4 regions of the Halobacillus sp. ABH2_015 genome follow, and region 3 is predicted to be linked to each of the others. Evidence: riboswitches for the same ligand, from Rfam matches in the RefSeq annotation. Region 3 holds a riboswitch; each other region holds the start of a gene.
What was found. Region 3 has a riboswitch for S-adenosylmethionine ahead of ACXAD6_RS15360 (acetyl-CoA C-acyltransferase). Riboswitches for the same ligand answer to the same signal wherever they lie in the genome.
Positions count from the first base shown of each region.

Region 1 (5,483 bases), 360 kb from region 3:
CTGCTCCTTCGTATTCCTCTTCAATAAAAGTTTGAATGTCTTCAGAACGAAGGACTTCCACTAGCGTGTTCAGTGCCTCGTTGTCCTCGTCTTTGCTTTGAGCAGCGATGACGTTCACATAAGGGGAGTTTGTCCCTTCAAGGATGATCGCATCATCTTTTGGTACAAGGTCCGCTTCAATCGCGTAGTTCGTGTTAATCGCTACAAGGACTTCTTCCTCTTTGTTGTACACTTCAGGAAGGCCGGCTGCGTCCACGCCGGTATCAAACTGAAGGTTTTTAGGGTTCTCGACAATATCATTGACCGTGGCATCCACTTTTTCTACACTCTCATCCAGTTTGATCAACCCTTCTTTTTCAAGAAGTGTCAATACACGGCCGTGGGTGGATACAGAACGGCTCATGACGAACTCGGTACCTTCTTCTACGTCTTCAAGGTTGTCATACTTTTGGGAGTACACACCGATCGGCTCAATGTGAATCCCGCCGAGATTGGCAAAATCGTAATCATCATTATCCTGCTCTTGAAGTTCCATATAAGGAATCGTCTGGAAATAGTTTGCATCAATACGTCCTTCGGCCAAATCCTGGTTTGGAAGGATGTAATCCTGGTATTCCTCGATATTTAACGTGATCCCTTCTTCTTCAAGAAGCGGCTTTGCTTCTTCAAGAACTTCAGCGTGAGGAACACTTGTTGCTCCTACTGTAATTTCCGTATTTCCTTCACCGCTGGAGGAATCTTCCTCAGAAGAACCGCAGGCGGCAAGAACAAGAACGAATAACAGCGCAACCGCTGTTGTCCAGATTTTTTTCATGAATAATCTCTCCCTTTTGTTTTTTATCTTTTGTCCAATTTACGGGAAGCATAATCACCGATGAATTGGAAAATAAACACAATAATAATGATAAGCACCGTGCAAATGAAGACCACATCAAAATTACTACGCTGGAAACCGTAGAAATAAGCAAAGTCTCCAAGACCACCGGCACCAATCGCACCCGCCACGGCGGTATAACCAATCAGTGCAATGGCGGTCACCGTAATTCCTGAAATAAGGGCAGGCATGGATTCAGGCAGCAGGACTTTGAAGATGATCGTTGATGATTTAGCCCCCATCGCCTTCGCTGCCTCTACGACACCTTTTTCCACTTCCTTCAATGCAATCTCAACAAGTCTCGCGTAAAACGGAGCTCCTCCGATAATTAACGCCGGAAGGGCTGCGTTCGGACCGCGGATCGTTCCAATCAAGAAGTCTGTAAACGGGAACAGAAGCAGGATCAATATAATAAAAGGAATGGCACGGAAAATGTTTACGACAGAAGCTGTCACTGCATTGACCACTTTGTTCTGCCAGAGCCCTCCCGGACCAGATAAATAAAGCAGCAGGCCGAGCAGAATCCCGAGGATAAATGTGCCGGCTACGGAAATCAGAGTCATATACAACGTTTCATTTGTTGCTGTAATCATGTCTTCCATGCGTACGTTTGGCAGTAATCCATTAAGCATCCGGGTTCACCTCCACTTCCACAGAAGTCGAGCGTATATATTCGATTGCCCGGGCTGCTTCCTCATCGTCTCCTTCAAACTGAACAAACATCGTTCCGTAAGCTCCTTTTTGCGTCTGCGTGATCTTCCCGTGAAGAATATTCACATCCAGGACGAACTTCCTGGAGACCTCACTGATCAGCGCTTGGTTGGTACTCTCTCCTACAAAATGCAGCCGGACAATTTTTCCGGACTGGTACTTATCTTTGATCAATTTCAGAGAGTGCTCTTTTTCCTGATCACCCATCACCTGATCGACGAATTTCTTCGTCACTGGCTGATCTGGATGAAGAAATACGTCCAGAACATCTCCCTTTTCAACGATTTTCCCCTGCTCCATGACTGCCACCTGATGACAGATCTTACGAATGACATGCATTTCGTGAGTAATCAAAACTATGGTCAGTCCGAGTTTTTCATTGATGTCTACAAGAAGATCCAATATGGAGTCTGTCGTTTCCGGATCCAGAGCGGATGTCGCTTCATCACAAAGGAGGACTTTCGGGTTGTTGGCCAGCGCCCTGGCAATTCCTACACGCTGTTTCTGTCCACCACTCAACTGGGATGGGTAGGAGTTTCCTCTGCCGGATAAACCGACCAGATCGATCAGTTCGTTCACTCTTTTGCTCCGTTCTTCCTTTGGTACACCGGCAATTTCCAACGGAAAAGCGATGTTATCATAAACCGTTCTGGACCAAAGCAGGTTGAAGTGCTGAAAAATCATTCCGATATCCTGGCGGGCGATACGCAGTTTATTCTTACTGAGGCCCGTTAAATCCTGATCACCGACGTGGATGCTGCCCTCTGTTGGATCCTCCAGTCGGTTCAACAGCCGGATAAAAGTACTTTTACCCGCTCCACTATAACCAATGACACCGTAGATTTCCCCTTTATTTATTGTAAGGCTTAAGCCATCAACAGCTTTCACTTCCCGATCCTTCGTTTGAAAAACTTTAGAAAGATCCTTGATTGTAATCATGATGTGTTCCCTCCCATTCAAAAAACGCCATTCTGTTCGAGAACAGAATGGCGTTTCAATAACAATGTATCTTCTGTTCTCTCATCTGTCAGAGCTGTTATGCTCTGCAGGATTTGGCACCTTGACAGGTCGGTTACACCTGCTGGTTGCCGGGCATCGTAGGGCCAGTCCCTCCGCCACTCTGGATAAGAGATTTTAGCTTATTAAATTATTACTGCTTTAATTCATTTCATAACTACAAAGTGGATTTTAGCACTCTGCCACCAGCGTGTCAACATAAATGAGCTACTTTTCAGAAAAGAAGAACATCTGGATATGCAAAAAAGTCTCTCCTAAAATAGAAGAGACTTTAGTGGATCTCATCTATCAAAGCTTTACGCTCCGCAGGATTTAGCACCGTGCTTTTGCCGGTTGCCGGGTTTCAAAGGGCCAGTCCCTCCACCACTCTGGATAAGTTATGATGTCGCTGTGAAATTATATGTTATGTTAGCATGGAGTCTATACGGACGTCAAAGATAATAATCAGGTATATTTTTACAGTAAGGAGATGAAATCATGAAGGAACGTGCTCCTCAATTTGAGCTTTCTTATATAAATCAGCCCTCCACCTATCGTCTGAGCGACCATTTCGGAAAGGTGATCGTCCTGACTTTCTGGGCATCCTGGTGTCCTGACTGCGGGAGAGACTTACCTAAAAAAGAGCAGCTCTTTGAAACGATGGACAAAGAAAAAGTGGAGCTGGTTACGATTAACGTTCCCGGTCGTGAACGCAGCCCTGATGCCGGAAAGGAATATGCTGAAAAATTTCTTAACCAGCCTACCTTGATTGATGATTGGCGAAGCTTATACGATACGTTCGGCTGCAAGGGCGTCCCTTCCACTATTATCATAGATCAGGAAGGCAGGGTCCACGAATCGTTCGGTGATAAAGCTTCCTTTCTCGATATCGTCCAGTCCCTGGGGGAAATTGTTTAATCATCAAAACAGCGGAAGGCCTACCACCCGCTTATCACTGGTCATACGGCCGATGAATAAAACCCGCCCTGCCTATGCAGGACGGGTTTTTTACCGTTTTTATCTTGTCATTTCCCGGGGAATAAAGGCGGGTTATAGATAGGGAATGATCTTTTCATACATGTGTGGGACGGATTGAAAAGCATAGACCTTTTCAAGAACTTCTCCTTTATGGGTAATCAAGAGGCATGGAACACTTTCCACTCGATATTGTTCCATCAATGCAGGATGCAGAGAGGCGTTCATTTCCGAGAATAGTGTTTTTTTATACATCTCTTCCAAAGTTATCAGCATCTTGCGGGCAAGGTGGCACGTCCCGCAAAAAGGGCTGTGAATAAATGTCATCGTTTTTTCATCCGAGGACAGCACCCAGGCTGCCTCATTTTGTATTAAATTCTGCAAAGCTTCCTCCTAAATTAAATACATCGACTTCACGCTGAAATGACGGCTTAACAGGGCACGGGCGAGTTCCGGCTCGGGAGTAGCCGCCACTTCTCTAAAGGCTTTATCAATATAAATATGCTCTGCGTGCGGAAGTTCCTCTGTCAGCATCTTCCGTAGTTTAAAACCGGAATCATCTTCATCCACAAGGATATAGACCGATCGTTCATCCAGGTTATGTTCAAAGATCATTTCTTCCATTCGCTCAATACCGAGCGTCCCATGGGTACAGATGATTTCGATTTTCTCATCCAGTACTTTGTTCAATTTCTTCTTATCTGTAATCCCTTCAACAATCAAAATCCGTTCTCCATCCATCTTCATCACCTACTATATAGAAACAGACCATGCCATATGGCATGGTCTGAACATGATTAAGATCAAGCACGATCATGTCAGACAAGGAATCATCAGTCCTGCCTGTACAACGGGCTTACTTGTTTTGATTAATCTTCATCAATCATCGCTTCATATTCTTCAGAAGACATCAGCTGCTCAACTTCTGAAGAATCGCTTGGTTCAACAACAACCATCCAGGCTTTATCATAAGGAGACTCATTCACAAACTCAGGGCTGTCTTCCAAATCTTCATTCACTTCTACAACTTTACCGCTGATCGGTGCATATAATTCGGAAACGGTTTTTACAGATTCCACACTTCCGAAAGGCTCGTCTGTTTTTAGTTCTTCTCCCACTTCAGGAAGCTCAACAAAAACGATGTCGCCAAGTTCAGATTGAGCAAAATCCGTGATTCCGACTCTGACTTTTTCTCCTTCTTCTTTCACCCATTCGTGTTCCTGAGAATAACGTAGATCTTTTGGTAAGCTCATATTCGATTACCTCCACAGTTCTTGTTTTTGTTTAATGACAGTTATAAACATAAAAGCCTTCTGCTTTTATTTCCAATGTTCTGCTCATCGGCCCCAGACGTTTTCAAATTCATCGGCTTTGAAACCAACAGTGACATTTGTTCCATCAGTGACGATGGGCCGTTTGATGAGCATCCCGTCTGAAGCGAGCAGGCGCAGCATTTCTTCTTCATCTGCATCTTTCAGCTTTTCCTTCAGGTTTAACTCCCGATACTTCTTCCCACTGGTGTTGAAAAATTTCTTAACCGGTCGTTCACTCCTGGCCGTGAGGTCCTTCAACTCTTCCTGTGAAGGGGGATGTTCAACAATATGTACAGATTCGTAAGGAACCCCTTCATCATCCAGCCATTTTTTCGCTTTTTTACAAGTACCGCAGTTTGGGTACCAGTAGAAGGTAACAGGCATATGCTCCTCCTCCTTCCAACTTGTTACGTCTTATTTTATCACAATGGAGACAATCTTTTCATTGAAAATTACTTTTCCCTCCAATTCCTTTTTCATTCTTTTACATCCTTCCTTCTCTTTATTCAAATGCCTCCAAAAACACTTTTTCCCGGGAAAATTGAATGTCCCTGTGAGGAGAGGATCCCTTCCTCTCTACATGCCAAAAGCCCGCACTTTCAAGTGCGGGCTGG
Region 1 is NZ_JBSWUG010000002.1:2,566,322-2,571,804, forward strand. It holds gene ACXAD6_RS13605 (MetQ/NlpA family ABC transporter substrate-binding protein) at 1-814, opposite strand, end outside; gene ACXAD6_RS13610 (methionine ABC transporter permease) at 838-1,506, opposite strand; gene ACXAD6_RS13615 (methionine ABC transporter ATP-binding protein) at 1,499-2,524, opposite strand; SAM riboswitch class I at 2,603-2,716, opposite strand; SAM riboswitch class I at 2,881-2,981, opposite strand; gene ACXAD6_RS13620 (TlpA family protein disulfide reductase) at 3,080-3,499, shown strand; gene ACXAD6_RS13625 (thioredoxin family protein) at 3,632-3,940, opposite strand; gene ACXAD6_RS13630 (toprim domain-containing protein) at 3,950-4,297, opposite strand; gene gcvH (glycine cleavage system protein GcvH) at 4,426-4,809, opposite strand; gene ACXAD6_RS13640 (arsenate reductase family protein) at 4,894-5,253, opposite strand.
Region 1: it holds a riboswitch for S-adenosylmethionine, as region 3 does, so the genes downstream of both, ACXAD6_RS13615 (methionine ABC transporter ATP-binding protein) here and ACXAD6_RS15360 (acetyl-CoA C-acyltransferase) in region 3, are expected to answer to the same signal.

Region 2 (5,483 bases), 290 kb from region 3:
TCTACCCGTCTTTTTTATGTTTTCTAGTCCTCATTCAGCTCATCTTTGATGAAACGGCCCCATTGTTCGAATTCAACGAGAAAGCCGTCGTGACCATAATCCGTAGGGATATGCCTGTGGACGGCCTTCGGTGCCGCCGATGAAAAAGCGGAAATCAGCTCTTCTGGATACAGCAGGTCGTGTTCAAAACTGAACGTGATCAAGTCTGCTTTATACTGAGCGGCGGCCGCTTTCCATCCTCCCCGGTTTCTCCCGATGTCATGGTTATTCATTGCATCAAGCAGGTACAAGTAGCTGTTCGCGTCAAACCGTTCTTTGATTTTATCTCCCTGATAATCCAGGTAGGACTGAATTTCATAAGTGTCTCCTCCATTGGACCGGTCAAACCTTTTTTCAAAAAGAGCAGGGCTTCTGTAAGTCACCATGCCGGTCATCCGCGCAATTTCAAACCCCTGCAGGGACTCATTCGTCGTGTAGTTCCCGTCTTGGAAAAAAGGATCGTTTTTAATGGCTTTCGCCCCGATATGATTGAAGGCGATGCCGTAATCACTTAAGTAGGGGGTGGCAGCCATAATCAGCAGCTTCTCCATAAAGTCAGGGTAGAGGAGCCCCCACTCATACGCCTGCATACCTCCAAGCGATCCTCCCGCAACAGCTTTGACCTGATGAATGCCCATCTTTTTTAAAGCCTCATACTGGGCACGGACCATATCCCGGATGGTCACTTTAGGGAAATGCTGACGGAATGGTCTGCCTGTATCCGGATTCATACTGGCGGGACCTGTAGACCCGTGACAACCTCCCAGAACATTGAAAGTAATCACTTGGAACAGGGAGGTGTCGATTGGCTCCCCCTCCCCGATTAATCCTGCCCACCAGCCGGGCTGCTCTTCCGTACCCACAGCTGCCTGGTTCCCGGTTAAAGCGTGGCAGACGACAATGACGGGAGCATGAGACGGGCCGGTGCGTTCGTAAGCCAGTTCGACAGATTCCAGCCGTCCGCCGGATTCGAAATGGAAGGGTCCCAGTTCAATCGTTTCCAAAGCTGCTGTCTGGCTGGCGGGGTTTTTTAAAGACATGCTTTCATTCTCCTTTCTGGCCATTATACAGTGACGAGTGTTTGAGATAAGTGGTGTCCTGAGCGGATCGAAACGATCGTCTCGTAAAGGCTCGCACCGGATAGGATTTGTTCATTTTTCAGGGAAGAAGCAGTTTTGGACCAGATGACCGATGGATTCGCCGACTGGGCCAGATCCGTTTGGTTTTCTCCAAGGGTTTCAAAGTAAAGAATATCGAAAGCTGGATCGTTCTGTTCCAGAATGTCTTCCACCTTTGAAAAAGTAGTCACATCAAAACCGAACCGCTCCAACTTGGAGGCTTCCTCCTGCAGGCCTCCCGGCTGATCAGGAATGACGCCGATCGTTTTCCGGCGGATGTTCCCATTGGACCGGTCGAGAGAGGAACGGAGAACGGTCTCCGCTGGATGAGGCTGTTCCTTATAAGGGCGGCTGTATCCATTGGCCTTTTCTATGGCTTGATCCAAGTCCTGTATAAGATCAGTCACAGATTCCAGACCAACCGACAAGCGGACAAGTTCTTCGGAAACACCGGACTTTTTCAAGTTCTCCTCATTCAACTGCTGATGGGTGGTGGATGCCGGATGGATGATCAATGATTTCGCATCACCCACATTAGCTACGTGGGACCAGAGTGTGGAGTGATCGATCAATTTACGACCGGCTTCGCGTCCCCCTTTGATTCCGAAGACAACCATGGATCCGGCTCCGCCTTTCAAATACTTTCGGGCAAGGTCATGAGTAGGGTGATCCTGCAGTCCAGGGTAATTCACCCAATCCACCCCTTCATGATTCTGCAGGTATGCAGCAATCTCATAGGCCTGTTCTGCATGCTTTTCGATTCTCAGGTGAAGCGTTTCAAGTCCCTGCAGGAGCAGGAAGGCGTTCTGGGGGCTCAGGCAGGCGCCGATATCTCTCAAAATCTGAACACGGAGCTTAACCGCATAGCCGGCAGGTCCAGCATCAATACCGAAGCGGATGCCGTTGTAGCTTTCATCAGGCTCAGTAAAACCCGGGAATTTTTCGTGATTCCAGTCAAAACGCCCGCTGTCTACGACAATACCGCCGATAGCTGTACCATGGCCCCCGATCCACTTCGTTGCGGAGTGGACAACGATATCGGCTCCCCAGGCGATCGGTTTGCATACATAAGGGGTGGCGAAGGTGTTGTCGACAATCAAGGGAATGTGATGGGCGTGGGCAATATCCGCTACCGCTTCAAAGTCCAGCACATTCAGGCTTGGGTTCCCGATGGTTTCAGCAAAAATCGCTTTCGTTTCAGGTGTAACAGCTTCCTCAAAGGCATTAGGATCGTTCCCATCTACGAAAACAACGTTCACACCATAGCGGGGAAGGGTGTGGACGAATAAGTTATACGTACCTCCGTACAAGTTGGAGGAAGTGAGGATGGTATCTCCGGCTCCGGCAACGTTCAGGACGGCCATCGTGATTGCCGCCATCCCGGAAGCTGTAGCGACAGCAGCGGCACCGTCTTCCAGAAGGGCAACACGCTGCTCAAATACATCGACCGTCGGGTTTGTGATTCTGGAATAGATGTTCCCTGGTTCGGCCAGGGCGAATAGGTTCTGGGCATGATCGGTATCATTAAATACATATGACGTTGTCTGATAGATGGGAACAGCACGCGATCCTGTTGCTGGATCAGCTTCCTGTCCACCGTGAAGCAGCTGTGTTTCATCACCGTATACATGATTTGAATTGGTCATTGTTTCATTCCTCCTTATGATTTCCAGGACATCCTGATCCTCGGTGTAGAGGGAAAAAGAAAAACCCTCTTCTGTAAGTAAGAAGAGGGCTTTTATGTATGCTTACCTCCCCTTATCTTTCAGATCATCTGATCTGTAGGATGTAGCACCTTTTCAAGTTTTCCTTGAAGGTTGCCGGGCGTCTCAGGGCCTAGTCCCTCTGCCGCTCACGATAAGAGTTTTCAATATTTAATTTATCTGACTTGTTTGAAATTATAAAGGGGTCCAGCTCTCTTGTCAATTCCCAGCTTGAAACAAGGGTGTTTAAATCTATAATAGGGCGGGAATGGATAATTAAGTCTATGTTGAAGGAGATGTTTTCATGAAGGAATATAGTGTAGTACCAAATAAAGATGTAACCGGATGGTTCGTAAAAATTGAGGACGTAGCTCCGACAGATTTATTTGATGAGCGTGATACAGCTGTAGAAAAAGCGGAAGAAATCGCGAAACAGAACAAACCGAGCCGCTTGTACATCCTTGACCAGAATCACGAAGTTGAAGAAGAGCGTACCTTTTAAAAAATCCCCGTCCAGGGGATTTTTTTATGGCTTCCTATGCTTGTTTTCCTGTGGCTGTAGTTTTTTTGCGTGAAACCGATTATGATGGGACACAGGTTGAGAAAGAAAGGAAGGACCGGAATGAATCATACATATGACGTGATCATTACAGGAGCCCGGGCAGCTGGGGCAAGTCTGGCTGTCCTGCTCGGGAAAATGGGGAAGCGTGTCCTGTTGATCGATAAAGCCGCGTTTCCGAGTGACACACTGTCTACTCACTTTATGTCCCATACCCGCTTCCTTGAGGAACTGGGCATCCTTCATAAACTGGAGAAGACCGGTTTGAGAAAAGTGAGCCGGATGCGGACGTATATCGGCCAAAGTTTTATAGAAGGACCGAGAGCGGATTATACGATTATACCTAAACGAGATGTCCTGGACCCTCTTCTGATCGAGCAGGCCGAGGCGTTGAGTTCCGTCACTTTTATGCCGCGTACGTCAGCAAGAGGTTTGATCAGGGAGGACGGGCGCGTTGCCGGGCTTCACCTTGAAACAGAAGGGGAAGCGTGGGAGGCCTGTGCAGCGTGGGTGGCCGGAGCGGATGGAAAGAACTCGAACATCGCTGCCTGGACGGAAGCAGAGAAGTATCGGGAAACGAAGCCTCTCCGTCCGGTCTTATACGGTTATTACACAGGCGTGGAGCCGTTAAGCGAACCTGTAACGGAGATTTTCCTGCATGAAGGACGAATCGGCTTTGTATTTCCAATGGAGGAAAACCGGGATTGTCTCGGTATTGAAATCCACCCTGGGGAATTTACGGACATGATGAAAGCGCCGCAGGATACATTTGAACAAACGTTTAATCAATTTTACGGAATGAAGAAAAGGATGGAAGGGGCAGTTCTGCAGGGAAAGATTATCGGAACCCCCGGAATGCCGAACTTTTTCAGGAATGCTTATGGAGAGGGCTGGGTCCTCCTTGGAGATGCTGGTCACAGTAAAGATCCAAGTACGGGGCTTGGAATCAATGATGCGTTTCTACAGTCCTTTCTGCTGGCCGATGCTTTTCAGCAGATGGATGAAGGGGTGGATTGGAAAACAGCCCTGGATCGTTTTCAGAGTCGAAGGGATGAACAGCTGCTGCCGGGATTTCAGCTGACATTGGATTATATTCAATCGCTCCGGAAGTGGACAGACAACGAAATGGCATTGTTTCAAACCATCGCCGCCAACCCTATGGCGTGGAATAAGCTGATGCCTCATATGGGACGGCATTTGAAAGAAGACACCAAGGATTTCCCTCTTTTTTATCAATCGGTGGAAGGGGAAGCTTCCTCCTTCGGTTTCAGGAAGGATTAACTTCCTTTGAAGGCGAAATGGTTAAGAGAGGTGATGAGAAGATGGAATGGTCGAAAACATCAGCTTTCGAAAAGCTGCAGGAAATTTATACAGATAAAGTGATGCAGGACGAAAAAAGAAGAATCTTCCAAATGGTGTACCGCCATCTGCATGGCCATCTTGACGATCTTGCTGTGGAAACAGGTCTGACAGAAAAAGCTGAAAAACAATTGAAGTTTTTTAAAGAATACACGTTTATGCCGGGCGATAATCTTTTTCAGTCGATGCGCTGGGTCTTTTTGGTCGCCCGTGGAGAAAAACCGAGGGAAGCAGAAGAAACGAGGGATCACTTGAACCGGATTTACCGTTCGTTGTATCAGCCGGCCGGCTTGAAGAATCCGGCCATTCCTGAGACTTTCTGGGAAACGCCTCTCGGTGTCGCCTGTTTGGTGGCAGAAGAAGGAGTCGAGGCGGTTTATCCGATTCTTGATGAAGTTCTTGAAGTCGAAAAAATATAGGATGAATGGGGTTTTCTGCAAAGGAAGCCCAAGAGAAGGGGAGGGTCAAGGATGGAACATTATGAAGTGACGATTATCGGTGCAGGCCTTGCAGGAATAACAGCCGCGCGCCGTTTGATGAAGCAGGGACGTACAAATATCATGCTTGTCGATAAAGGGAAAAGTGTCGGGGGACGCCTCGCCACCCGCCGGATTGCGGGCGGCAGAGCGGACCACGGGGCCCAGTTTTTCACGGTCCGTACAGAAGAACTTGAAGAAGAAGTCCAGCACTGGGTGGAGGCCGGAT
Region 2 is NZ_JBSWUG010000002.1:3,214,209-3,219,691, reverse strand. It holds gene metX (homoserine O-acetyltransferase MetX) at 24-1,079, opposite strand; gene ACXAD6_RS16715 (O-acetylhomoserine aminocarboxypropyltransferase/cysteine synthase family protein) at 1,103-2,803, opposite strand; SAM riboswitch class I at 2,913-3,021, opposite strand; gene ACXAD6_RS16710 (DUF2188 domain-containing protein) at 3,165-3,362, shown strand; gene ACXAD6_RS16705 (FAD-dependent monooxygenase) at 3,483-4,700, shown strand; gene ACXAD6_RS16700 (hypothetical protein) at 4,742-5,197, shown strand; gene ACXAD6_RS16695 (NAD(P)/FAD-dependent oxidoreductase) at 5,249-5,483, shown strand, end outside.
Region 2: it holds a riboswitch for S-adenosylmethionine, as region 3 does, so the genes downstream of both, ACXAD6_RS16715 (O-acetylhomoserine aminocarboxypropyltransferase/cysteine synthase family protein) here and ACXAD6_RS15360 (acetyl-CoA C-acyltransferase) in region 3, are expected to answer to the same signal.

Region 3 (5,483 bases):
AGTCGGTAAAGATGAACGCTTCATCCGTCGTCACCACATAACCATCCACTCCATAAGCAGTAGATTTCACAATGTTATTCTCCGTAAACGCATAGGTGAAGCCTTTGCCTGAGATCCCGTCCAAATAATCCTGAAACTCAGCGGAAGCCTGACTGCCATCCTTGAGGAAAGGAGCAATCATCGAGAAGTCCTCCGCATTCAACGCTTCTTCATAGACCTCCCGGAAATCGAGCACGTGATCCTCGGCTGCTTCGGAGTCATCCGATTCCGGTACGTATTCAAAGACCGATTCCTCCGGTTCCTCCAGTTCTTCCTCAAAATAAAAACTCAGCTCACCCCAGTAGTCGCCATCCTCCGTACGGATCTGTCCGGACTTGACCACCTCTTTCTTATCGTTTGTCCACTCCGCATGAAGGGCCAGCTTGTTTCCGTCCGGCACAGGACCGATGACGCCCAGCTCATTCAGCGACTTCTTCGTACTCTTTCCGTTGACAAAAAGAATCGCTTCCGGCTGGTTGGTATCGACATCATACGTAGTCCCTGCAAAATATAGTTCCATATAGTAATCCGATTCCTCCGCCAGCACCTGGTATTCCCACGTGTCCTTGAACTTCCCATATACGTTCGATGCCTCTCCCTCAACTTTATACACACCAGGGTAGGCTTTGGCATTAACTTCGTCCTCGGCAGCATTCTCCACGGTGATTTTTTCTTTGCCGACTGTAAAGGAAGCATCATCCATGTTCGTTAAGAATCTGATCTCAGTCGGAACCGCTTCAATTTCATACGTCTTGTACATCCCAGGAATCACGGTTGTTTTTTTGACAGACAAAAGCGGGCTGCCGTATTCATCGCGGATGATGGTATCGAACCGCTGTTGTCCGCTGACGGCTTCCAGCATCTGTTCACGGATGGTCTCCCAATCATTTTCCTTCATATACTGCAGGTATTCCTTTTCATTCAGCCATGCTTTTTCATCCAGGGACAACTCACTTACAAAAGCTCCCGCATCATTATTCGTGACCGCACGATCCATCGCCCGGATCTTCGTCGTCGGGTCAAGCATCGATGACAAAATCAAATGAGCGGTCAGCAGCACAACAAAAACCGCCCCTATCGAGATCAGCGTGATTTTCTTTTTCCGCGGTATCGGTGGTCTTGGCGCTTTTGCTCCCGACCGGGTCAGCGGAGCATCCTTGGGTGCACCACATTCGGTACAAAAGGTTTCTTCCCCGCCCATCTCATGACCGCAGTGTTTACATACTTCCATCCAGCGACCTCCCTCGCCCTTGAAGGTGTTTCCCCGCCTGCTATGTACCTTCCTCCCTTCCCCTGATTTAGTTCCATATAATGGGGAGTAATTAACTATACTCAAACGGCCGGGGGTGTATGACTGTCCCTTTTTCCATAAAAAAGAAGAGGACATCCCTCCATGGGACGCCCTCTTCTTCCTATTTGTCTATTTACTTTATAAACTTCACGCAGACCGGCTCGGGTACGAATACATCGGACTGAACAAGCGTCAGCCTGCCGGTTGATTTGTCCCGCTCGAACAACGTCATCGTATTGGACTTCTGGTTCGTCGCAATCAGGAACTCCTCGGAAGGATCCATCACGAAATCACGCGGCCAGTTCCCTTCTGTCGAGGTCCACTCTACAAAAGTAAGTTTCCCTGTATCCTGGTTAACTTCATAAACAGCGATGGAATTATGCCCGCGGTTGCCGGCATAAACAAACTGTCCATCTGAAGAAATATGAATGGCACTGCCATCATTGGTTTCATCAAAGTCCTTAGGGATTGCGGCAATGGCCTGCTGCTCGGTGAAGCTGCCGTCCTTTTCATCATAATGAAGGACAAGCACTTCTGAGCTGAGCTCCGTCATCACGTAGGCATACTTTTTGTTCGGGTGGAAAGTAATGTGACGCGGACCGGAACCCGGTTTCGTGTTGAACACCTGCACCTGGCTCAACTCGCCATTGTCTACGGCGTAAGTAATAACACGATCGCTGCCAAGGTCAATCGCTATCACGTATTTTTCATCAGGGGTAAAGCCTGCATAGTGCATGTGCGGCTTTTCCTGACGCTCATGAGGGCCGGTACCTTCATGCTCCACGATTGAAACTGCAGGATTCAACGATCCATCTTCATTGGTCAGGTAGGAGACCACTTCTTTTGTATGATAGTTAGCCGTGACAACATTGTTATTCAAATGATCCACGCTCACGTGACACGGCGGAGAGCCCGCAGCTGTCTGAGCGTTTAATTTTGTGAGTTCTCCCGTTTCTGCATTGATAGAAAAGGACGTGACACCGCCGTTTTCCCCGTCTTTGGAAACCGCGTAAAGATTCTTTTGATCATCACTCACGGTGACGTACGTAGGGTTCTGCAATTCTGCAGCCAGCTGAATATTTTTCAGTTCCTTAGCGTCTGTATCCAGGGTGAACTGATAGACGCCTTTACTTTCCTGTTTGGTGTACGTACCGATGTAACCAACATATTCCGGCATAGTAAAACTCCTTTATTGAATAGTATCAGTAATTACCATACCCATTATCTCATAAAGACAAAAGAGGCTGAATCATTATCCATTTATGAATATCGAAAGTTATTAAAATCTCTGCTCATAAATCTAAAAGCAGCTCTACCTGTAAGGTATCATCTAATCAGTGAAACGTTATGTAGCCGCAGGAACCATCGGAGAATGGATGATGGACGAATTGATAGATGCCTTCATTTTTCTCGTGAAGTGCCCCGCATAATTGAAAGAATCGGCAAGCCCTAATGTTAAAGCGGTTCACACGTTCACCACCAGTCACAGAACAAAATGAATTTTCTAACTTTTCTATCAAATCCATTGACACCTATCCTTTCCCCTGCTAACATGGCACTTAACCAAATAAAGGAAGAACATCTTATCCAGAGAGGTGGAGGGACTGGCCCTGTGAAACCCGGCAACCGCTATATTGATAGCAAGGTGCCAAATCCTACTGAGTGAATGCTCAGGAAGATAAGAGATGCTTACAATCTCTAACCTCTCTATCTTTGATAGAGAGGTTTTATAGTTTCCAATTGAATACCGATTTCTTATCCAGAGAGGCAGAGGGACTGGCCCGTTGACGCCCGGCAACCAGCAAGCAACAGCTTGAAAAGGTGCTAATTCCTGCAGGAGACAATCCTGGAAGATAAGAAGAGCCGAGAGCCCTCTTCTTATTTTTGTGAAGAGGGCTCTTACTATTTTAAAAACAGGAGTTGTTCCATAAATGACGACAGTACTTCTAGACGGCATCCGCACCCCCTTCGGTAAGTGGAAAGGGGCTTTGAAAAAGAAATCCGCAGCAGAACTTGGGTCTCATGCGCTGAGCGCTCTATTAGAGAGAAACCCAGCCGCGAAAAAAGCAGATGGCGTGCTCCTCGCCCAGGTGATTCAGGCGGGAGGAGGCCAAAATCCTGCGAGACAGGCCGCTTATCAAGCGGGGGTGGATATCGCTACACCCGCTATCACACTGAACAATGTCTGTTTGGGAGGCATCGCTACAGTTACCGACGCCTCCCGGAGGCTGCAATTGAAGGAAGGGGAGCTGTATATCGTCGGCGGATTCGACTCGATGACGAATGCTCCTCATACCGCTCCTGTCCGAGCTTCCTCCGGACTTGGTCACAGCCTGCTGAAGGACACCTTACTGAACGACGGGTTATGGTGCGCCTTGAGCGATGTATCGATGGGAGCTCTCACCGATGAGAAAAACCGCTCCTTCGACATCAGCCGGGAGGAACAAGATGAATACGCCGCCCTTTCCCAGCAGCGGGCAGCGGACGCTCAGGAAAATGGCTGGCTGGAGCCGGAAATCGCTCCTTTTACTGAACGACTCGCAGAAGATGAAGGCATCCGTAAAGGGACGACAGCCGAAAAATTATCAAATCTCTCTCCCGCCTTTTCACGCGAAGGCACGATCACCGCAGGCAATGCCTCTCAAATGACGGACGGCGCGAGCGTTGGGATCGTTACCACGAAGGAAAAAGCGGAAGCCCTCGGCCAACAGCCACTGGCGGAAATCATCGACTGGTCAGAGATTGCCGGACCGGATCCGAGTTTACAAACGAAGCCATCACAGGCCATTCAGAAGCTGTTAGACAAACATCAGCTGACCACGGACGATATCGATTTGTTTGAAATCAATGAAGCCTTTGCCAGTGTCGTGATTGCCAGCTGCCGGGAACTCGGAATTGATTATGACCGCGTCAATGTGAACGGCGGTGCGATCGCTCTCGGCCACCCTTTAGGCGGGACAGGCTTCCGGCTCGTTCTGACGCTTGCCCATGAACTGAAACGACGCGGCGGAGGGAAAGGCATCGCTTCCCTTTGCGGCGGTGGCGGCCAGGGGATGGCCCTGTTGATCGACGTTCCCCATTCATAATTCGAAAGGAGACAAGTCCCATGAATACACCCATTACAGCTCAGCGTTCCCCTTACCTGTGGGAACCATCAAACGAACGCATCGAACAGTCGCATATCAAAGCTTTTGCTAACTATACCAACCAGGCGCTCTTCCCTTATGAACGTTTCCACCGCTGGTCCGTTTCCCACCTTTCCGAGTTTTGGTCGGCCGTATGGGATTACGCAGGGATCATCGGAGAAAAGGGAGACCGTGTGTTTGTTCCCGGTCCTTCGATGCCGGATAGTGCATGGTTTCCGGACGCCCGCTTGAATTTCGCTGAAAACCTGCTGCGCGGGTCGCTTGACCGGATCGCGGCTTATGAAGCGAATGAGGAAGGACTCACCCGAAGCATCACGCTGCAGGAACTGAAACAATCCGTGGCCAAAGCCCAGGAAGGGTTCAAACAATTGGGTGTCCAGGAAGGTGACTGTGTCGCCGGCATCACGACGAACGATATCCAGGGACTCGTCGCTCTGCTTGCTACGACATCACTAGGCGCCACCTGGACATCCTGCTCCCCGGACTTCGGAACAAAAGGAATCGTCGACCGCATTGGTCAGGTGAAACCGAAAGTATTGATCGCGGCACTCTCCTATCAATATAAGCAGAAGCCCTTCGATATCGAAGATAAAATCAAACAGACGACCAAGCACCTGGAAGGACTATCCGCGGTCGTCACGTTCGGAGGAGAAACGTCAATTGAAGGCATCCCGACTCTATCCTGGGACGAGCTTTGCCGCAATGAAGCCGAAGAGCCTGTGTTCCAACCCGTTGCCTTCAACCATCCCCTGTATATTTTATATACATCCGGAACGACGGGGCTTCCGAAAGCGATCGTCCATTCTGTCGGAGGCACTCTTCTGCAGCATGTAAAAGAACACCAGCTCCACTGTGATGTTCAGCAGGATGATGTGTTGTTCTGGTACACCAACACCGCCTGGATGATGTATCCGTGGCTCGTTTCCGGACTCGCCAGTGAAGCCGCCATCCTGTTGTATGACGGCTCTCCCGTAAGAAAGGAATCCCTCACCCATTTGTGGGACATT
Region 3 is NZ_JBSWUG010000002.1:2,926,877-2,932,359, forward strand. It holds gene ACXAD6_RS15350 (TcaA NTF2-like domain-containing protein) at 1-1,270, opposite strand, end outside; gene ACXAD6_RS15355 (lactonase family protein) at 1,464-2,507, opposite strand; SAM riboswitch class I at 2,911-3,015, shown strand; SAM riboswitch class I at 3,083-3,190, shown strand; gene ACXAD6_RS15360 (acetyl-CoA C-acyltransferase) at 3,262-4,416, shown strand; gene ACXAD6_RS15365 (acetoacetate--CoA ligase) at 4,437-5,483, shown strand, end outside.

Region 4 (5,483 bases), 2.9 Mb from region 3:
GACCTTCGGCATTACTTGAACAACCGGCAAGCCCGATGGCGGCCGCTGCACTGAGGACAGCTATGACTTTTTTCCAATTCATCTTTTTACCCCTTCCCCTACTTAAATTTCGCATGCGTACGTATCTATGCTTCCGCGCAGCCGCTGTGCTTCTTTGTAGGTACAACGGTTATGGACAACTTCCAGACCTGCTTCACTGGCGATTTCCGCTGCTTTTGGAGAAATGACCCCTTCCTGGAGCCAGAACACACCAGGCTGGATGTCCGCTGCTTCCCGGGCAATCTCAATGGCGGCCTCAGGGCTGCGGAACACCTGGACGACGTCGATGCTGAATGGGATCGATCTCAAATCCGGGTAAGCTTTCTCGCCAAGCACCTCCTCCTCCCGAGGGTTCACCGGGACGATCTGATACCCGAGCCGCTGCATTTTTCTTGCGAGTCGGTGACTCGGACGGGAAGGCTTTCCACTGAGACCGACGACAGCCAGGCGTTTCGGACGTGTTTCTCCTCCTTCTGTAATCTTCGCAGAGCTGAGCGCCCACTTGATGACTCCTTCATCATTCTCTGTGATTGCCCGCTTTCCGGAATCATTGCCTGTTGCCTTGGCAATGGCCCGATCCAGGTCATTGATTAAATCCTTGCTGGATTCGAGTCCGATGGAAAGACGAATCAGCTCTTCCGTCACTCCGGTCGCCGCAAGCTCTTCAACAGAAAGCTGCTGGTGGGTCGTGGACGCCGGGTGGATGATCAGAGATTTCGCATCGCCGACATTGGCGACATGGGACCACAACGAGATGTTGTTGATCACCTGACTCCCAGCTTCTCTGCCTCCTTTGATTCCAAATACGACAATGGAACCATAGCCGCCCTCTAAATATTGATTGGCCAGTTCATGGGCCGGATGGTTTTTCAAGCCGGGGTAGGAAACCCACTCCACATCGGGGTGTTCCGCCAAGTATTCAGCCACTTCCCGGGCATTATCTGAATGACGTTCCACCCGCAGATGTAGCGTTTCAAGTCCCTGGAGCAGAAGGAAAGCGTTCTGCGGACTGAGGCAGGAGCCAAAGTCACGAAGCAGCTGGACCCTGAGTTTTGTAATGTAGGCGAGCGTGCCGAAATCGGCTGTATAAACGATCCCGTTGTAGCTCGGATCCGGCTCTGTGAAAACAGGGAACTTTCCATTGCCCCAGTCAAACTGCCCGCCGTCGACAACGACGCCGCCGATAGCTGTTCCATGGCCACCAATCCATTTCGTGGCCGAATGGACGACAATGTCAGCTCCGTGTTCAATCGGACGGCACGTGTAAGGTGTGGCAAACGTGTTATCTACAATCAGCGGGATTTTATTTTCGTGGGCAATAGCGGACACTTTCTCAAAATCAAGCACGTGAAGACTCGGGTTGCCGATGGTCTCAGCGAATACAGCCTTCGTATTCTCATTGATGGCCTGTCTGAAATTGTCCGGATCGACCGGGTCAACAAAATGAACATTAATGCCATACCGCGGTAAAGTGTTGGCGAATAAATTATAAGTTCCGCCGTATAAATTGGATGCTGCCACGACTTCATCTCCTGCACCAGCTACATTCAAAATGGCCAGGGCAATGGCGGACATGCCTGAAGCCGTCGCTACCGAGGCTACTCCGCCTTCCAGAAGAGCCATGCGTTTTTCGAATACGTCCACCGTCGGATTTCCGAGCCGGGAGTAAATATTCCCCGGTTCATCGAGGGCAAAAAGGCTCTGGGCGTGATCGGTATCATGAAACACATAGGATGTGGTCTGGTAAATCGGAACGGCCCTTGAACCGGTCGTAGGATCTGGTGACTGTCCACCGTGCAGAGAAATGGTATCAATATCGTAGCCTTCAAAAGAGTTGGTCATTGTATGTCCTCCTAAAGTTTATTATTCTCATCATTTTAATCAGTTTTAAAAAGAAAGTGGTCCTTACAGCGTCTATATCCATGCAAAAAGCCCTCTTCCATATAAGAAGAGGGCTGAACGTACTGTTATCCTCCTCTTATCTACCAGATCCATGATCTGTAGGACTTGGCACCTTTTCAAACCGATGTTTGAAGGTTGCCGGGCTTCACAGGGCCTATTCCCTCAGCCGCTCTTAATAAGAGTACTAGTTATTTAATTTTGATTATGATGTGAATTATAGCTGACCATCTGCATCAATGTCAATAACATTCTGAATTTTTATTTTATTGAAGCGTCAATGGTTCTTTTCAGCTGATGAATGATATCTTCATCGCTCTCAATTCCTATGGATAAGCGGATGACGTAATCGTTCACTCCGATTTTTTCACGTTCTGTTTCTGACAGAGCCCTGTGTGACGTACGGACAGGGTAGGACACAGTTGTCTGGACACCAGCGAGTGTCGGTGCAATTTTGATCCATCCAAGAGATTTGAAAAAGGCTTCCACATCCACGCTCTCATTGAGCTCGATGGTAACAATCGCTCCATGACCACGTTCAGATACGTATTCAGGATAAAACACCTTTTTAACCCCACTATGCTCCCGAAGTGCCTCTGCAACACTTTTTGCATTCGCAGACTGTTGTTTCATCCGGAGTGCAAGGGTTTTGGCCCCTCTCTGGGTCAACCAAGCTTCAAACGGACTTAAATTTGCTCCAAGAGTCACGATTTTCTGGGCTGCTTTGGAAATCAATGCTTCCGAACCGGCAAGGACGCCGCACGTGACATCACTATGACCGCCTATGTATTTCGTTGCACTGTGCACAACAAGGTCCACTCCATACTGATAGGGCTGGACAAGATAGGGGGTGGCGAATGTATTATCCACCATCGTCTTTATGCCGTGTTTTTGAGCGAGACTGCTCAGACCTTTCAAGTCTTCCACGCGTAGGAACGGGTTGGAAATCGATTCCGTATAAAGCAGATGGGTATGAGGCTGGATGGATTTCTCCACCTCGTCCAAATTGTTAAAGGATACCATGGTGACGTCGATTCCGAAGGATGGCAGTTCTTTAGTCAGGAGTTTGTGCGTACCTCCATACACATCTTCTGCGGCTACAATATGGCCTCCGGGTTCAACAGCCGCCAGAATGCCTGCAAGGATGGCTGACATTCCTGAGGAGGAAGCGACTCCAGATGGAGCACCTTCGAGCTCAGCAACCGTTCCCGCAAGTTCATCGGTATTCGGATTTTTTTCTCTTGTATATAAGTATGGACTTTCCCCTTCATAGTAACTTTCCAGATGGTCCAGGTCCTTGAAGGTAAAGGCGGATGTCTGATAAATCGGTGTCGTCTTGCTGTTATGCACCTGTGATTGATCCTGTTTATGGTGGACAATTTTTGTTTCAAAGCTTGGGTGTGTCATTCGTCGACTCCTTTCTGATCACTTAATCAAAAATTATATCGATGGAGAGGTGTTATTGTCAAAGTTTTTCGACATATTCAGACAAAGCCTTCAGCAACTGGCTTTGATAGGCAGGGGTATGAGGAACAAATGATTCCGCCTTCATAGTTTCTGATTCCCCGGTGCAAATCGAAACACCTGCAGCCACTTCCCTCTCTCCCGTCATTAAGAAGGATAACTGATCCAGAGGGATGGCAAGAACGTCAGCCACTTCAACTCCCACCGGCATATCCCCGCCAGGCCAATGATAGAAAAACAACCGGCAGATTTCCCGGTCCACCTTGTCTTTCCCAATCAATTCCTCCTTCACATATCCTGCCGGTGTTAAAGCAGAACGTTCCAGTGACAGCCCCAATTCTTCCTGAATTTCGCGCAGTCCCCCTTTCATCAATCCCTCTCCTGCTTCGATGTGTCCGGCGGCCGTTATATCATATAAGCCGGGATAATCTTCTTTATCAAAGGCCCTTTTCTGCATCAGCACATGCCACTTTGTATCGACTTTCTTTACAAACCAGCAGTGAAACGTTTCGTGCCAGTCTCCATCTCTGTGAACCTCCCCGCGGACCTTGACACCCGTTTTTTCTTCCTTTTCATTAAAAATATCCAGCATTTCCTCCATCTCTTAAGCCCCTCTCCCTATATACGGATCTTTCTGTGATTACGATCTATGATATCCAGAAGTTTAATTTAACAGCAAGGAGGAAATCTTAAACAAAAGGAGGTGGAACGATGAGCGAAAAGAAAACACGCCGCGCCCGTGTCGAACGATCGAATGAGGCGGCAGAAGCTTTTAACCGGTCAGCAAAATTCAATCAGGCTTTCTCCCACGAACCCCCGCAAGCCTTACAGGAAGATCATAACCATTCGGAAGGAGACTCCCTGCTCCACCATTACTCCGATGACGAAAAATGACCTGCGTTTATCCGCGGGTTATTTTTATGACCTCTCAAAAATATAGAAAATTCTGTTAGTATAGAAGGGAGCGTGACAAGCATGATGAAAGGGTGAATTCACCATGGGGGAAAACATAGGAAAATGGAAGTGGCTCATCATTGGCGCTGTCCTGACCCTTTTTGCAGGAGGTACATACATTTATACAGGTTCTCAAGACTCCTCCAAATTGGTTCACGAAGAAGACGGTTCCTTACATAGAAAAGCCAAGCCTGTCGATATGGAAGACGTTCCTGGCAGCTGGAAGGAAATCGAGTCAGAGGAGCGTCTTCACGAGTTTTTTGAAGAGCGCATTCCGGGCCTGGCCCTTGCACGGGAAGAAGGGCTGACCACAACAACCGAAGCTTCGGCTTCGCTGCCGGGACGCGACGGCAGGGCTCAGATTTACGAAGTGTGGCATGGGGAACAATTCATCCACTTCTTGTACCGTATTGATTTATCTGCCCTCGTTTCTGAGACGGAGGAAACGGAGGGGATCGGGAATATGCCGTCGCTGCATTCCATCCATATGAAAGCGACAGAGGATAACGGTGCCCAGACATTGGACCTCAGGCAGGATGGGGTTGGTAACCAGGAAGCTGTGATCTACGAAAACCGCCTGTATGGAGCAGTCTCCACCCCTCCGGTCAATGACCCTTGGGAACTAAATGATTTTGAGACGAAGGTTGAAGAGGTTAACCGGACGGTTCCCACATCCCTGACCTTTCAAATGGACGGCGAGACCTATGAAACAGAAGCCGCACCTGTTTCTTATGTATACAATGAGGAAGCGAATATCTTGAAAACATTCACCACCACCGGGACCTACGAAAAAGATGGTCTTGTCATTGAACCCGAAGAAGTCCAAGTCCGAGCATCCTATGGAAAAGTGAGAATGGCCATTGAAGATGAAGATGATGTGTTCAATCATACGATGAATTCCTACTTTAAGATGGACACAGGCGAGAAGATCCCGGTATTTCTCGGTTATGATCAGGAAGAGAACGCCGGCACTTATGAAGGGCGGTTTCAACCATTAGGAGAGATTCCTGAAGAGCTTACGCTTGTTGTAGAAGATATCCACCTTAAGGAAGATGCCTCTTATTCGTTTACTGTAGATATAGACCATATGGACTTGAACGCGTCTACTTCTAAACGGATCAGCGAAA
Region 4 is NZ_JBSWUG010000002.1:22,311-27,793, reverse strand. It holds gene ACXAD6_RS00195 (aliphatic sulfonate ABC transporter substrate-binding protein) at 1-82, opposite strand, end outside; gene ACXAD6_RS00190 (PLP-dependent aspartate aminotransferase family protein) at 103-1,881, opposite strand; SAM riboswitch class I at 2,015-2,123, opposite strand; gene ACXAD6_RS00185 (trans-sulfuration enzyme family protein) at 2,200-3,345, opposite strand; gene ACXAD6_RS00180 (NUDIX hydrolase) at 3,404-4,003, opposite strand; gene ACXAD6_RS00175 (hypothetical protein) at 4,114-4,296, shown strand; gene ACXAD6_RS00170 (hypothetical protein) at 4,400-5,483, shown strand, end outside.
Region 4: it holds a riboswitch for S-adenosylmethionine, as region 3 does, so the genes downstream of both, ACXAD6_RS00190 (PLP-dependent aspartate aminotransferase family protein) here and ACXAD6_RS15360 (acetyl-CoA C-acyltransferase) in region 3, are expected to answer to the same signal.